Regions from separate parts of the Halomonas sp. LES1 genome, predicted to be linked through region 1. Evidence: predicted binding sites of a transcription regulator. Region 1 holds the regulator's gene; the other holds the start of a gene.
What was found. The regulator PhoB, encoded in region 1, activates phosphate uptake and scavenging genes when phosphate is short. The targets are predictions, from matches to a motif close to TGTCATANNNNTGTCANA.
Positions count from the first base shown of each region.

Region 2: a site for PhoB is predicted at 5,678-5,695, ahead of RM463_RS07865 (DUF6482 family protein). Genes of this name have one in related genera too.

Region 1 covers NZ_JAVRGC010000005.1:80,426-88,163, reverse strand. The annotation lists gene phoU (phosphate signaling complex protein PhoU) at 1-688, shown strand, start outside; gene cysZ (sulfate transporter CysZ) at 755-1,492, shown strand; gene phoR (phosphate regulon sensor histidine kinase PhoR) at 1,500-2,804, opposite strand; gene phoB (phosphate regulon transcriptional regulator PhoB) at 2,806-3,495, opposite strand; gene ubiA (4-hydroxybenzoate octaprenyltransferase) at 3,587-4,477, opposite strand; gene RM463_RS12130 (chorismate--pyruvate lyase family protein) at 4,510-5,076, opposite strand; gene RM463_RS12125 (FAD-dependent oxidoreductase) at 5,135-6,295, shown strand; gene RM463_RS12120 (HU family DNA-binding protein) at 6,471-6,746, shown strand; gene RM463_RS12115 (hypothetical protein) at 6,862-7,218, shown strand; gene yccS (YccS family putative transporter) at 7,230-7,738, shown strand, end outside.
Region 2 covers NZ_JAVRGC010000003.1:116,372-124,109, forward strand. The annotation lists gene RM463_RS07830 (monovalent cation/H+ antiporter subunit D) at 1-886, shown strand, start outside; gene RM463_RS07835 (Na+/H+ antiporter subunit E) at 883-1,377, shown strand; gene RM463_RS07840 (K+/H+ antiporter subunit F) at 1,374-1,643, shown strand; gene RM463_RS07845 (Na+/H+ antiporter subunit G) at 1,653-2,045, shown strand; gene hemH (ferrochelatase) at 2,075-3,163, opposite strand; gene RM463_RS07855 (cryptochrome/photolyase family protein) at 3,284-4,882, shown strand; gene RM463_RS07860 (DUF393 domain-containing protein) at 4,879-5,274, shown strand; gene RM463_RS07865 (DUF6482 family protein) at 5,301-5,603, opposite strand; gene RM463_RS07870 (hypothetical protein) at 5,722-6,015, opposite strand; gene dnaB (replicative DNA helicase) at 6,094-7,482, opposite strand; gene rplI (50S ribosomal protein L9) at 7,620-7,738, opposite strand, start outside.

The sequences.
Region 1 (7,738 bases):
TCAGTTCAATCAGGAGCTCGAGGAGCTCAAGACCCAGCTGATGGCGATGGGGGGCCTGGTCGAGAAACAGGTCCAGGATGCCGTGGCGGCCCTGCTCGAGGGGGATTCCGCACTGGGCCGTCAGGTGGTCGAAAATGATCGCACGGTCAACGACATGCAGATCAGGATCGATGCGGAGTGCACCCAGGTCCTGGCGCGACGACAGCCTACCGCGTCCGACCTGCGTCTGGTGCTGGCGGTGATCCGCGCCGCCTCCGATCTGGAGCGCATCGGTGACGAGGCGAGCAAGATCGCCCGCAACTCCTGTGAGTTGATCGAGGGCGATAACGGCAGCCGCGGCTTCGTGGAGGTACGCATGATCAGCGAACATGTGCGGCGCATGGTGCGCGATGCGCTGACCTCCTTCGCCAGGCTCGATACCGAGCTGGCGCTCAAGCTGGTCCACGAGGATGAGCAGGTCGACAGCGAGTACCAGAGCGCCATGCGCTCGCTGATGACCTTCATGATGGAGGATGCGCGCTCGATCTCGCCGGTGCTCAGCCTGATGTGGATCCTGCGTGCCCTGGAGCGCATCGGCGACCATGCCAACAACCTCGCCGAATATGTGGTCTATCTGGTCAACGGCATGGATATCCGCCATACCGCGCCCGATGACCTGGATGCCGAGGCCATTGCCCGCAGGGGTTGACCATCGCCGGTGTTTCGTCGTCAATAACGCAGCCCCTTGATCTCGATCGCTGCAAGAGACGCTGAAATGCTTGATGCCTTCACGGCCCTGGCCCGTGGTACCCGCCTGGTCTACGGCGCCGGCCTGCGCCGCTATGTGTTTGCCCCCATCGCCGTGAACCTGCTGGTCTACGTCGCCATGCTGTGGTTCGTGCTGGCCAACTTCGGCAGCTGGCTGGACCACTGGATGAGCCTGGTACCGGGCTGGCTCGCCTGGCTGGAGTGGCTGATCTGGCCGCTGTTCGTGGTCAGCCTGGTGCTGGTGGTGTTCTTCACCTTTACCCTGGTGACGCACCTTGTCGCCGCGCCCTTCTACGGCTTTCTGGCCGAAAGGGTGGAGATCGAGGCCACCGGGCGGCAGCCGCTGGATGACCGGGGACTGACGAGAACCGCACTGGATGCCCTGGGCCGCGAGCTGGTCAAGCTGGTCTATATCCTGCCGCGCATGGCGGCCCTGTTCGTGCTCAGCTGGATTCCCGTGGTCAATCTGGTGGCCCCGCTGCTCTGGGCGCTGTTCTCGGCGTGGATGATGGCGATCACCTATCTCGACTACCCCATGGACAACAACAAGGTCAGCTTCGCCGAGATGCGACGCCGCCTCAGGATGCGCTGGTGGCCGACCATGACCTATGGGGGCGGGGTGACCCTGATCACCTGGATCCCGCTGGCCAACCTCTTCCTGCTGCCCGGGGCGGTGGCCGCCGCGGTGCTGATGTGGGACGGCCACTATCGTGACCTGCCCGCCGACCTGCCAACCCGTCGTTGAGGCGGCGTCAGGTCGCGCGGGTCTCCCCTTCCAGTCGGGTAGCGGGGAAGAGACAGCGAAAGGTGGTGCCCTGGCGCGGCCGTGAGTCGATCTCCAGGCGGGCGTCGTGGCGTAGCAGCACGTGCTTGACGATGGCCAGGCCGAGGCCGGTACCGCCGGTCGCCGTGCTGCGCCCCTTGTCGACCCGGTAGAAGCGCTCGGTAAGGCGCGGAACATGCACCGGGTCGATGCCTTCGCCGTCGTCGACCACCTCCAGGTAGGCGCCATGGTCGGGCCCGGGGCGCCAGCTCAGGGTGATATGACTGCCTTCGGCGGTGTAGCGCACGGCGTTGAAGGCCAGGTTGGAGAGGGCGCTGCGAACCTCCTGTTCACTGCCCACCAGGGCGCGAGGCTCCTTGAGCTCCACCCGGATGTGATGGCGACCGCCGGATAGCGCCATGGCATCCCGCTTTACGCCCTCCAGCAATCTGACCATGTCCAGCGGGGCATGGTCGCTGCCGCTGCGGTCGATCTCCAGCCGCGACAGCAGCAGCAGGTCCTGGACCAGGTTCTGCATGCGGGTGGTCTGCTCCTGCATCTGGCCGAGTCCCCTGGCGAACCGTGGGGGCAGCTGGTCGGCGAAGCTGGCGTAGGTCTCCAGGTAGCCGGCCAGCACGGTGAGAGGGGTGCGCAGCTCATGGGAGACATTGGCCACGAAGTCCCGGCGCATCTCCTCGAGGCGATGCAGGCGGGTGATATCGCGGGCCATCAGCAGCCGCTCGTCGTCGCCATAGAGGGTGATCTGAAACTCCAGGATGGTCCGCTCGTCGATGGGGGAGGGCAGGGTCAGGGAGTCGCGGTAGTCGCGTGCATGGAAGTACTCGACGAAGCGCGGGTCGCGCAGCAGGTTGGTGATATGGTGGCCGCGATCATGGGGCGCTTCCAGCCCCAGCAGCCGAGCCGCCGCGCTGTTCCACCACTCCATGTCGCCGTGTCGGTCGAGCATGACCACGCTGTCGCGCATGGCCTCGGAGGACTCCTGAATCCGCCCCAGGGTGCTGCGCAGTCGCTCCTGGGCGATACGCTGGACCTTCTGGTAGCGGTAGAGGCGATCCATCAGCTCACCCCATAGCCCGGCGGCCGAGGGCGGCTCGGCCTGGCTGTCATGGGTCAGCCAGTGGTGAAGGCGGTGCAGTTGATAGAGATGGTAGACAAGGCTCAGCGCGAGCCCCAGGGCCAGGCCGGCCCCCGGCGCGCCCAGCGGCCAGCCGACCGCCAGACCGAGGCCGGCGAGCAGAAGCAGGCGCCATAGCTCATGCCTCCAGTGCCTCACGTCAGCCCTTGGTGGAGAACCGGTAGCCGGTGCCACGCACCGTCTGTACCAGGTGCTGATGGCGCTCGCCCAGCGCCTTGCGCAGGCGGCGGATATGCACGTCGACGGTGCGCTCCTCCACGTAGACGTTGCCGCCCCACACCTGATCGAGCAGCTGGCTGCGAGTGTAGGCGCGCTCCTGGTGGGTCATGAAGAACTGCAGCAGGCGGTACTCGGTAGGGCCCACCCCCAGCTCCTGCCCGTCGGCGCTGACCCGATGGCTGACCGGATCGAGCCGCAGGCCATCCACCTCCACCGCCTCCTCGACACCATGGGGCGTTGCCCGGCGCAGCACGGCCTTGAGGCGTGCCACCAGCTCCCGGGGCGAGAAGGGCTTGGTGATATAGTCATCGGCGCCGGCCTCGAGCCCCTGGATCTTGTTGTCCTCCTCGCCCTTGGCGGTGAGCATGATGATCGGCAGTTCGGCGGTGGTCTCGTCGCGCTTGAGGCGCCGCGCCAGCTCGATGCCGCTGGTGCCGGGCATCATCCAGTCGAGCAGCAGGAGGTCGGGCTGGTGGTCGACCACCATGGCATGGGCGGTCTGGGCGTTGTCCGCCTCGAGCACGCGATAGTCGGCCATCTCCAGCGCCATGGCGATCATCTCGCGGATGGGCGCTTCATCATCGACGATCAGTACGGTCTTGGCGGTCATCCTGAAGCCTCGGGTCAATGACGGGTCGATGTCGAGTAGATCACGACATTATGACACTGACATGACAGGCCGGCCCGCACCGGAGGCACGGCTACTGGATGCCTGGCCACAGGCTCAGGGCGATGCCCGCGAACACCAGCAGACCCGACCAGTAGTTGTTGAGAAAGGCCCGGAAGCAGGGCTCCCGCTCGCGCTCGCGGATCAGCCAGTGCTGCCAGACGAAGGTGGCCGCCATGGCCACCAGCCCCAGCCAGAAGAAGCCGCCCAGGGCGAGTCGTGTGCCGGCCCAGGCCAGCAGCAGCAGCGTCACGATCTGCAGCAGGCCGATCATGAAGCGGTCGGCGCTGCCGAACAGCACCGCGGTGGACTTGATGCCGACCTTCAGGTCGTCGTCGCGATCGACCATGGCGTACTGGGTGTCGTAGGCGATGGTCCACACCACATTGGCCGCGAACAGCAGCCACGCCTCGAAGGGCACATGGCCGAGCACCGCACCGTACGCCATGGGGATCGCCCAGGAGAATGCCGCTCCCAGAAACAGCTGCGGCAGATGGGTGTAGCGCTTCATGAAGGGGTAGATGAAGGCCAGTATCACCCCACCGATGGAGAGCAGCACCGTGAACAGGTTGGTGAACAGCACCAGCACGAAGGCGCCCGCCACCAGCATCAGAAACAGCGCCTGGGCCTCGCCCTCGCCGATGCGCCCGGTGGCCAGGGGGCGGTCGAGGGTGCGCTTGACGTAGCCGTCCACATGGCGGTCGGCGTAGTCATTGATCACGCAGCCGGCGGCACGCATCAGATAGACGCCGGCGATGAAGATCAGCAGCAGGCGACGGCTGGGCAGCCCCTCGGCGGCGGTCCACAGCGCCCACAGGGTAGGCCACATCAGCAGCCAGGTGCCGATGGGACGGTCGAGGCGTGTCAGGCGCAGGAAGTCGGGGAGTCGGGCCAGGCCCGTGGGGCGCATCAAAGAGCGGTCCATCTCTACCTCGTGGCGGGTGGGAACACCAAAGCCTAGCGCGAAGGCAGGCCGAGGTCATCCGCCATGGCGTCGAGGAACCACTCCTGCACCAGCACGCGGAAGCCACCGTGGTGAAATACCGAACGGCGTCCCCAGGGCCCGCGGGTCTCTTGGAAGCCTGCCGGGTCACGGGTGACCTCGATCTCGCCGCGCTCGAGGTCGGGCTGACGGAACAGCCAGCTGCCCAGGGAGCGCTCGCCGAGATGCGCCAGCTCGTGGGCGGGCAGGCCCTCGAGCGGGGCCACCGAGCGTGCCACCACCCAGGGCGTCTCGCCCAGGCATAGCGCGACCTCGCGCCGCCAGGCCTGGCGGCCCGGGGGGAGGTCCAGCGCCTGGGCCTCGTCGCGCCGCAGCGCACCGGTGCGCTGGTCGATCAGGTGGACCCGGAAGGGACGCGGGCGCCCCGCCTCGGTGAGGCGCAGGGTCAAGGAGTCCCGCGAGCCTACCCACTGGCGCCAGGCCGGGCTCATGGTGGGGCGGACGGCGGCCAGGGGTAACCAGCGCGCGGGGCCATGCTGGGCGTGGGATCGGGAATCGGACACCGCGGACTCTCTGTCCATCCATGGGGGCGGGTAGTGTACCATGCGCAACCACCACCCATCCTCGACGAGGAGACCCATGAGTGCCCCCCTGACCATTCTCGGCAGCGGCATGGCGGGCCTTGGCCTGCTGCGCCAGCTGCGTGCCCTGGACAAGGAGCGGTCGGTGACCCTGATCACCGCCGACAGCGGTGACGACTACTCCAAGCCGCTGCTCTCAACCGGCTTCACCAAGGGGCTGCCACCCGAGCGGCTGGCGGCCCGTGATGCCCTGGCGGTGGCAGAATCGCTGAATGCAGTGGTGCGCACCCAGACTCGCGTCGACGCCATCGATACCGACTCCCGCATCCTGCATATCGGGGAGGAGCGGCTGACCTACGGCGAGCTGGTGCTGGCGACCGGAGCGGCGCCCACCATGCCCTTCGATATTCCGGCGTCCCTGGCCGGTCGGGTGATGGCGATCAACGACCTGGATGATTATCGGGCCTTCCACGCCGCAATAGGCGCCCTGGGCCGCTCCGCCCGAGTGGCGATCATCGGTGCCGGCCTGGTGGGCTGCGAGTTCGCCAACGACCTGCTGGCGGGCGGCCACCGGGTGACCCTGGTCGCACCGGAAACGGCACCGCTGCCGCGGCTGCTCCCCGAGCCGCTGGGCCGGGCGCTGGGGGAGGCGTTCCACGCGGCGGGCATGGCCCTGTGCATGGGGAGCGGTGTCGCCGGGCTGGCTGCCGAGGGCAGCGAGGCCGTCGTCGAGCTCGACGGTGGTGGATCGGTGGTGGCCGATCTGGTGCTGCTGGCGACGGGGCTGCGGCCTCGCACGTCACTGGCCGAAAGGGCGGGGGTCGAGGTCAGCGCCGCGGGGATTCATACCGATCGCCTGATGGCCACCTCGGCGCCGGGGGTGCATGCCCTGGGCGATGTGGCCTGCGTCGACGGCGTCAATGCCATGTATGTGCAGCCGCTGCAGGCCGGCGCCAGGGCCCTGGCGCATACTCTTGCCGGCACGCCGACGCCGGTGCGTTATGGCCCCTGGCCGGTGCTGGTCAAGACGCCGTTGCTGCCGGTAGTATCGCTGCCGCCCGCCCATCCCCCGGCGCGCTGGCGCATCGAGGGCGAGGCGGGGGATCTGACCGCCCTGGCCGAGGCCGAGGACAGCCGTTTGATCGGATTTGCGTTGACAGGAAGCTGTGTGCGTCGGAAAGTCGAACTGGCGCGGGCTGCGCCGGCGTTGCTAGGCTAGGTCGGCGATGGCGGTCCCAGGGTCGCCCTATGTTGTAGTAGATCGTTAGTATCTCTTTCGACGTCGCTCGCCCGTCGCCCGGTGAGACAACCGAGTGAACGGCGAGCGTCGTCTGCCATGACAGCTATCTCCCGACGAAGGTGTCGGGACCCAGTGTCAATACCAGGAGGGTTGTATGCGTAAGCCAGAACTCGCGGCGGCGATTGCCGAGCGTGCCGATCTGTCCAAGGACAAGGCGAGCCAGGTGCTCAATGTCATTCTCGACGAGATCACCGGGAGTGTCTCCCAGGGGCAGGATGTCACCCTGATCGGCTTCGGTACCTTTGCCGTGCGCGAGCGTGCCGCGCGCACCGGCAAGAACCCCCAGACCGGTCAGCCGATGAACATTCCGGCCAGCAAGACCGTGGCCTTCAAGCCGGGCAAGGGCCTCAAGGACGCCGTGGCCAAGTAACTCCGGGGAAAGCAACCCCGGGAACGTCACTCCGGGAAAGTGCCCCCGAACGCCTGGCCCCTTTCCGGTGCCAGGCGTCTTTCCCCCTATTCTCCAGGGATCCGGTGGTGATGACATGAAGCTGAAACTGATGCTCTGGGTGCTGGGTTGGCTACTCAAGCGCGCCTTGCGTCGCAAGGCACGCTTCCGCGAGCTCCTCGACGAGATGGGCCATCTCGACTGGGGGGTGGCCACCGAGGATCTCTCCATCGCCCGCCACTACCGCATGTCGCCTCGTGGCATCGAGCATGGCCGCGGCCTGCCGGTGGATCTCGACCTGGAGCTGCGCTTCGAGGATGCGACGACCGCGCTCGAGGTGCTGCGCAAGCCGAGCCAGCGGGTCTTCCTCGACGGCATGATGGAGGGCCGTGTGCGCCTGGTGGGCGATGCCAACGACCTGCAGCGCCTGCAGAAGTTGCTGCGCCACCTCTGACACGCCTCACCATGTCTCCGTCACTGGTCCTGCGGCGCTTCTGGACCCTCGAGGCCGCCGCCTACAGCCTGCGGGTGTTTATTGCCCTGGGTGGCATCACCCTGCTGTGCTGGTGGCGCGGCGATATGGCCAGCCTGATTCCGCTGTTCCTGGGGGCCATCGCCTGCGCCCTGGCCGAGACCGATGACGACTGGCCCGGGCGGCTGGCCGCCCTGCTGGTCACCCTGGTCTGCTTCGCGCTGGCCTCGCTGGCGATGGAGCTGCTCTTCGTCCATCCCTGGCTCCTCGTCGTGAGCCTGGGTGTGGCCGCCTTCGGCATGACCATGTTCGGCGCCGTCGGCCAGCGCTACGCCACCATCGCCAACGCCACCCTGATCCTGGCCATCTACACCCTGATCAGCCTCGAGCAGCGCGGCAGCCTGGTGCTGGATGAACTGTGGCGCGAACCGTCATTGCTGGTGGCCGGTGCCGCCTGGTATGGAGTGATCTCGGTCGTCTGGTGTGCGCTCTTCTCGCGTCA
Region 2 (7,738 bases), on a different contig from region 1:
AGCGGGCGCCCTGATGCTGCTGGTCGTGTTTGGCCTCAAGGCGGCCATCCTGCCGCTCTACTTCTGGCTGCCCAAGGCCTATGCCGCGGCCCCCGCACCGGTTGCGGCACTATTCGCCATCATGACCAAGGTGGGGATCTACGCCATTCTGCGGGTCTACTCGCTGGTCTTCGGTGAGGCCGCCGGCCCCCTGGCCGACCTTGAACAGGGCTGGGTATGGTGGCTCTCGCTGGGCACCCTGACGGTGGCCACCATCGGCGCCCTGGCCGCCCGGGACCTGCGCCTGCTGGTGGCCTATCTGGTGCTGGTCTCGGTGGGTACCCTGCTGGCGGGGATCGGCATCGGCACTCCCGCGGCTGTCTCCGCCCTGCTCTACTACCTGATCCACACCACCCTGGTCACCGGCGGCCTCTTCCTGCTCGCCGAAATGATCGGTACCCAGCGCGGCAAGGCGGGCACTCGCCTGGTCAAGGGTCAGCCGCTACGCCAGAGTGGACGACTCGCCGTGCTGTTCTTCGCTGGCGCCGTCGCCGTGGCTGGCATGCCGCCACTCTCGGGCGCGATCGGCAAGACCCTGCTGATGGCTACCGCCGAGGGGGCTCAGCGTGCCTGGCTATGGCCGATCCTGCTGCTCAGTGGCCTCGCCGCCATCATTGCGCTGTCGCGGGCGGGCTCCACGCTGTTCTGGCGCAGCACCGGCTCGGCCGATGGCCAGCGCCTGCCCCGCCGTCAGTGGTTCGGCGTCGCCTGGCTGATCGGTGCCGCCCCGCTGATGGTGGCCCTGGCCGGCCCGCTGGTCGACTACACCGACGCCACCGCCGAGCAGCTGGCCCACCCCGAGGCTCTGACAGGCGCCCTGCTGAACAACGAGGGAGATGCTCCATGATCCAGCCTCGCTCCTGGCTGCCGACACCGCTGCTGTCGATTCTGCTGCTGATCGTCTGGTTGCTGATGGTACGCAGTGTCGCCTTCGGCCATATCCTGCTGGGCGGTGCCCTGGCGGTGGCGATCCCCCTGGCAACCCACCGCTTCTGGGACACGCAGCCCAGTATCAAGAAGCCGGCCCTGCTGCTGCGCTTCGCGCTGCGTGTACTCGGCGATATCGTGACCGCCAACCTTCAGGTCGCCTGGTTGATTCTCAACCCGTGGCGGCGAATGCGGCCTCACTTCATCGAGTACCCGTTGATGCTGGAGAACCGCTTCACCATCACCCTGCTCGCCAACACCATCAGCCTGACACCGGGCACGGTCTCGGCCAATCTGCGCCTGGATGGCAAGTCGCTGCTGATTCATGCCCTCGACGTGGAGGACGATGATGCATTGATCGAGACCATTCGCGAGCGCTACGAGCGGCCGCTGAAGGAGATCTACGAATGATTGAGGTTGCACTCTGGACCAGCCTGGCCCTGGTCGTGGCAGCCATGGCGCTGAATGTCTACCGACTGACCATCGGCCCGGACATGCCCGACCGCCTGCTGGCGCTGGACACCATGTATATCAACTCCATCGCCCTGATCGTGCTGCTGGGACTCTGGCTGGATACCAAGACCTACTTCGAGGCGGCGCTGCTGATCGCCATGCTTGGCTTCATCAGTACCGTGGCGGTGTGCAAGTACCTGCTGCGCGGCGACATCATCGAATAGGGAGACATCATGACGCTGCACTTACTTATCGAGGGAGTCGCTTCCTTTCTGCTGGTGGCCGGCGGCGCCTTCATCTTTATCGGCTCGTTGGGCATGACCCATCTGCGCGACTTCTACATGCGACTGCACGGTCCCACCAAGGCCACCACCCTGGGCATCGGCTGCATGCTGGGCGCCTCGATGATCTACTTCTGGGCGAGCGAGGGGAAACCGGAGATTCAGGAGGTGCTGATCACCATCTTCCTGTTTATCACCGCGCCGGTCAGCGCCCACCTGCTGGCCAAGACCGGGCTTCATCAGAAGCTCAAGCACGTGGACAAGACCGCCGGCCGGCCGGCCGAGCTGCGCCGCGAGGAGGTCGGCGAGAAGCCGGTCCCCCACCCGGACCGCGGCTACGACTAACGCCTCCCCCCGGCCCGCCGGTGGCGGGCCTAGACCCAGCCTCCCAGCTCGTTGTCGATGATCGACAGCAGGGCCGCGATATGGTCGTCACGTTCGTTGAGGCAGGGCACATAGGTGAAGGTCTCGCCACCGGCCTCGAGGAAGGCATCGCGAATCTCCTCCTCGATCTCCTCCAGGGTCTCGACACAGTCGGCGGAGAAGGCCGGCGACACCACGGCAATATGCTTCCTGCCCTGGCGCGCCAGCTCGGCGACATGCTCCACGGTGGCCGGCCCCACCCACTCTTCGGGACCGAACTGCGACTGGAAGGCGGTCTGGATGGCCCCTTCCTCCCAGCCTAGCGCCTCGCGCAGCAGCCGCGTGGTCTTCTGACACTGGCAGTGGTAGGGATCCCCCTCCATCAGGAAACGCTTGGGCACGCCATGATAGGAGGCCACCAGCACCTCGGGTGCCGTCTCGGCGGCGTCATAGGCCTCGCGCACGCTGTTGGCCAGGGCTTCGATATACTGCGGGTGCTCGAAGTAGGCCGGCACGGTGCGAATCGCCGGTTGCCACTTGAGCTTCATCAGGGTGCGGAAGGCATGATCATTGGCGGTGGCGGTGGTCGGCGAGGCGTACTGCGGATAGAGCGGAAAGAATAGAATCCGCTCGCAGCCCGCCGCCTGCAGACGCCTGAGTACGCTGTCGGTGGAGGGGTTGCCGTAGCGCATGGCGAAGTCGACCATCACCCGGTCGCCATGGCGCGCCTCGAGCCCCTCGGCCACCTTGCGGGTCTGCTCCCGGGTAATGGTCAGCAGCGGGCTCTCATCTTTCTCGGTGTTCCAGATACCGCGATAGGCCTCGCCGGACTTGAAGGGGCGGCGCGAGAGGATGATCAGCTGCAGCAGTGGCTGCCACTTCCAGCTGGGGTAGTCCACCACTCGCTTGTCGGAGAGGAATTCGTTGAGGTAGCGACGCATGGACCGGTAGTCGGTGGCATCCGGAGTGCCCAGGTTGACCAGCACCACCCCGACCCGGGCCTGAGGAATCGGCGGATGATCCTCCGGTGCATGGGCCAGGCGCCCGCAGCCGGGATGGTCCATGCCGGGATTGGCCGAATCCTGGATCGTGGTGGTCATGGGGTGACTCCTTGGTCGATACGCACGGTGGATGAAGACGGGGCTAGTGTATCAGGCCCCTCGCGGCGGCGGCGATCAGGTTGTACTATCAGCCTGATTTGTACAACCTGAGATCAAGCCATGTCCCGTCCCCTGGTGCTCGTGCTCGGCGACCAGCTCAGCCTGGCGCTTCCCAGTCTCCGCGACTTGCCCGTCAACGCGGTGGTGGCGCTCTGCGAGGTCTCCGCCGAGGGGCGCTATGTGCCACACCACCCCCAGAAGATCGCGCTGATCCTCGCCGCCATGCGCCACTTCGCCGCGGCACTGCGCAAGCGCGGCTACCGGGTGCACTACAGCGCCCTGGATGACCCCGACAATACCCAGGAGCTGATGACGGAGGCACAGCGTCTGGCCGCACTCCACGCCTGCGACGAGATCCGGGTCGTGCGCCCCGGGGAGTGGCGGCTGTGGCAGGCGATGCGCGAGCGTGAGCGCGCCGCTCTGCCCTGGCGACTCCTCGAGGACGACCGCTTCTATACCACCCCGGATGACTTCGCGGCCTGGGCAGGCGGCCGCGAGTCGCTGCGCATGGAGTACTTCTACCGGGAGCAACGGCGCCGCAGCGGCCTGCTGATGGAGGGCGACGGGCCCGCCGGCGGCCGCTGGAACCTCGACCACGACAACCGCGAGCCGCTGCCGGCTGGGCTCTCGGTGCCCGCGCCGCCCCGTCATCGCCATGACGCCACCACTCGCGCGGTGATCGCCCTGGTGGCGGAACACTTCGGCGACCACTTCGGCAGCCTCGAGGGCTTCCACTGGCCGGTGACGCGGCGCCAGGCGCTGGTCGACCTGCGCCATTTCATCGAGCACCTGCTGCCCGCCTTCGGTCGCTACCAGGATGCCATCAGCGACAGTGAGCCCTTCCTGTTCCATTCGCGACTCTCGGCGGCGCTCAACCTGGGGCTGCTCTCTCCCCGGGAGGTGTGCGAAGCCGCCGAGCGCGAATACCACGAGGGGCGAGCGCCACTCAACTCGGTGGAGGGCTTCATCCGCCAGGTGCTGGGCTGGCGCGAATATGTCCGCGGGCTCTACTGGACCCGCATGCCCGACTACAAGCGCGGCAACGCCTTGAGCGCCCGGCGTGGCCTGCCGAGCTTCTTCTGGGACGGCGAGACCGAGATGCGCTGCCTGCGCCGCGCCATCGAGATGACCCGCGACAACGCCTATGCCCACCATATCCAGCGGTTGATGGTGACGGGCAACTTCGCCCTGCTCTGCGATGTGGCACCCGAGGCGCTCTGCGACTGGTATCTGGCGGTCTACGCCGACGCCTGCGAGTGGGTGGAGCTGCCCAACACCCTGGGCATGGTGCTGCACGCCGATGGCGGGCTGATGGGCTCGAAGCCCTACTGCGCCTCGGGCAAGTATATCGATCGCATGTCGGATCACTGCCGGCACTGTCGTTTCGACCCCAAACGGGCGACGGGTCCCGACGCCTGCCCGTTCAACAGCCTCTACTGGGACTTTCTGGAGCGCCACGCCGAGACCCTGAGCACCAATCCGCGCATGAAGCTGATCTACGGCAACCTGTCGCGCATGAGCGAGGAGAAGCGCAACGCCATGCGCGATCAGGCCGGCGCCTTCCTCGAGCAGCTCGATGCCGCGCCCGCCTATTCACACGACCATGGTCAGGGCGAACACCGGGCGGGCTATGCTGGCGTCGAGGAGACTCCGAGATGACCCGACACGCCACCCTCGCTGCCCGCGCCCCGGTGACCCTCTTCCATGATGGCCACTGCCCGCTGTGCCAGCGGGAGGTCGCCTGGCTGGCGCGTCACCCGCGCCGCGAGCGCGTCAGGCTGGTGGATATCCAGGCCGCAAATTTCGATGCCGCCCCGCTCGGCCGCAGTGTTGCCGCGATGATGGGCCGACTGCACCTGCGCGACGCTAACGGTCGCTGGTTCGTGGGAATGGACGCCAGCCGTGCCCTCTACGCGGTGCTGGGCTATCGACGGCGGGTCTGGATAAGCACCCTGCCAGGGATCGGCGGGCTGATGGATGCGGGGTACTACTGGTTTGCCCGCCGCCGCCTGCATCTGGGGCGCTGGCTGGAACGGCGGGAGAAGGAGTGACGCGTGGCCCTGCTTGCGAGGGCGGCTCAGAACACCAGCGGCATGCGTGAGGTCAGCGGCTCCTGATAGTGAGTCTCGCGACCGATCACCTCATCGTGGGGCACCTGCTGCACCAGGTGGGCGCGGTGGATACCGGCACGCTTGAGCTCCACGTAGACATCTTCCAGCGAGCGGAAGAGCACCGGCTTGCCCTTACGGGTCAGCATATGACGCTGCCCCTCGATATCCTCCAGCTCCACTTGGTAGAAGCGGCTGCCGGCATGGCCGATGACGCGAATCTCGTAGTTGTCGTGATGGGCCGCGAAGGCCTTTAACTCGTGAAATTCCATGGATCCCTCCAGGTATTTTATCGTTGAAGTTCCTGGCAGCCTGACACCCACGGATGACACCGGGGTGACGACCGCATGTCAAAGATATGACACCGGCATCCCTGGCGAGTTCCGCAAGCTATTGATAATCTGAGGGATCAATCGCCTTGCCCAGGGAGTTTCGGTCGACCCACTTTCCGGCCTTGGTCTCCTTGTAGCGAAATACCACTCTATCACCGACGACCACCGGAAGCTCGGCATCCTCGGTCTGGTAGCTGTAGGTCTCGCCCTCCACTACCAGCTGGTAGCGGTAGAGGTCGGGCATGCCCAGCCACTCCTTGAACGGGCCTTCGCGCTCCACGGACTGAAGCTCGCCGCGCGCCTCCAGCTTGGGTGCACGCTGTCGATTACCGCGCCGAAATCCGCCTGCCATGCTGCCTCCTGGCTATGCTAACTGAAAGGGTGGGCATTATACGGGCCCCTCGTTCCGGCTCAAGTCGAGAGGCGACGCCTACTCGCCGAAGCCATCGCCATAGCTGTCCGGCGCCAGGTCCTCGAAGCGGGTATAGCGGCCGATAAATGCCATATGTACCGTGCCGATGGGACCATTACGCTGCTTGCCGATGATCAACTCGGCGAGACCCTGATTGTCGGGGTTGTCAGGATTATAGACCTCGTCGCGGTAGACGAAGGCGATCACGTCGGCATCCTGCTCGATGGCGCCACTCTCGCGAAGGTCCGACATCACCGGGCGCTTGTTGGGTCGCTGCTCGAGGGAGCGGTTGAGCTGGGAGAGGGCCACCACCGGGCAGCCGAACTCCTTGGCCAGCCCCTTGAGCGAGCGGGAGATCTCGGAGATCTCGCCGGTGCGGTTCTCGGAGAAGCCGGGGATCTGCATCAACTGCAGATAGTCGATCATCACCAGCCCGACATTGCCATGCTCCCGGACCACACGCCGAATACGCGAACGCATCTCGTTGGGTGACAGCGCCGCGGTATCATCGATGAACAGCTGCTTGTCCTTGAGCAGGTTGACCGCCGAGGTCAGGCGCGGCCAGTCCTCGTCCTCCAGCTGGCCCGTCCGCACCCGAGTTTGGTCGATGCGCCCCAGCGAGGAGAGCATGCGCAGCATCAGGGCATCGGCGGGCATCTCCATGGAGAACACCATCACCGGCTTCTCGCTGGAGATGACCGCATGCTCCACCAGGTTCATGGCGAAGGTCGTCTTGCCCATGGAGGGGCGCCCGGCAATGATCACCAGGTCCGAGGGCTGCAGGCCCGAGGTCATCTCGTCGAGGTCACGGAAGCCGGTGGAGAGTCCGGTCATCTCGCCCTGCATGTTGAACAGCTCGTCGATGCGGTCCACCGCCTTGGCGAGCAGCTCGCTCATGCCGATGGGGCCACCCGACTTGGGCCGCTCCTCGCTGATCTGGAAGACCAGGCGCTCGGCCTCGTCGACCAGCTCATTCGCCGGTCTCCCCTGGGGGCTGAAGGCGCCATCGGCGATCTGGCTGGCGGCACGGATCAACTTGCGCAGGGTGGCCCGCTCGCGAACGATATCGGCATAGGCGCGGATATTGCTGGCCGATGGCGTGTTGCGGGCCAGCTCCGCCAGCGTCGCCAGGCCGCCCACGGTATCGAGCTGGTCGCGCCCCTCCAGCGCCTCGGAGAGCGTCACCACGTCCAGCGGCCGCGCCGACTCGGCCAGCTCGGCCATGACATTGAAGATCAGTCGATGTTCGTAACGGTAGAAGTCGTCGGCCACCAGACGGTCGGCGACATTGTCCCAGGCCTGGTTATCGAGCATCAGCCCGCCCAGCACCGACTGCTCCGCCTCCAGCGAGTGGGGCGGCACCTTGAGGGCGGCGGTTTCCTGATCGTGCTCGAGCATCTCTGACATGGCGGTCTTCACCCTGGGCATTGCGGGGACGCCATTCTACCCCAGACAGGCGGCGCGCCCCATGACTCTTCCCCCCAACGCGACGAGGGGCGCGAGGATCTCTCCTCGCGCCCCTCGTCGGTGGCGGCCGTCTGAACTTACTCGGCCACTACCACCACGCGCACGGTGGCTTCGACTTCGGCATGCAGGCGCAGCTGAATGTCGTACTCGCCGACGGCACGGATCGGACCTTCCGGCATGCGCACTTCGCTCTTGG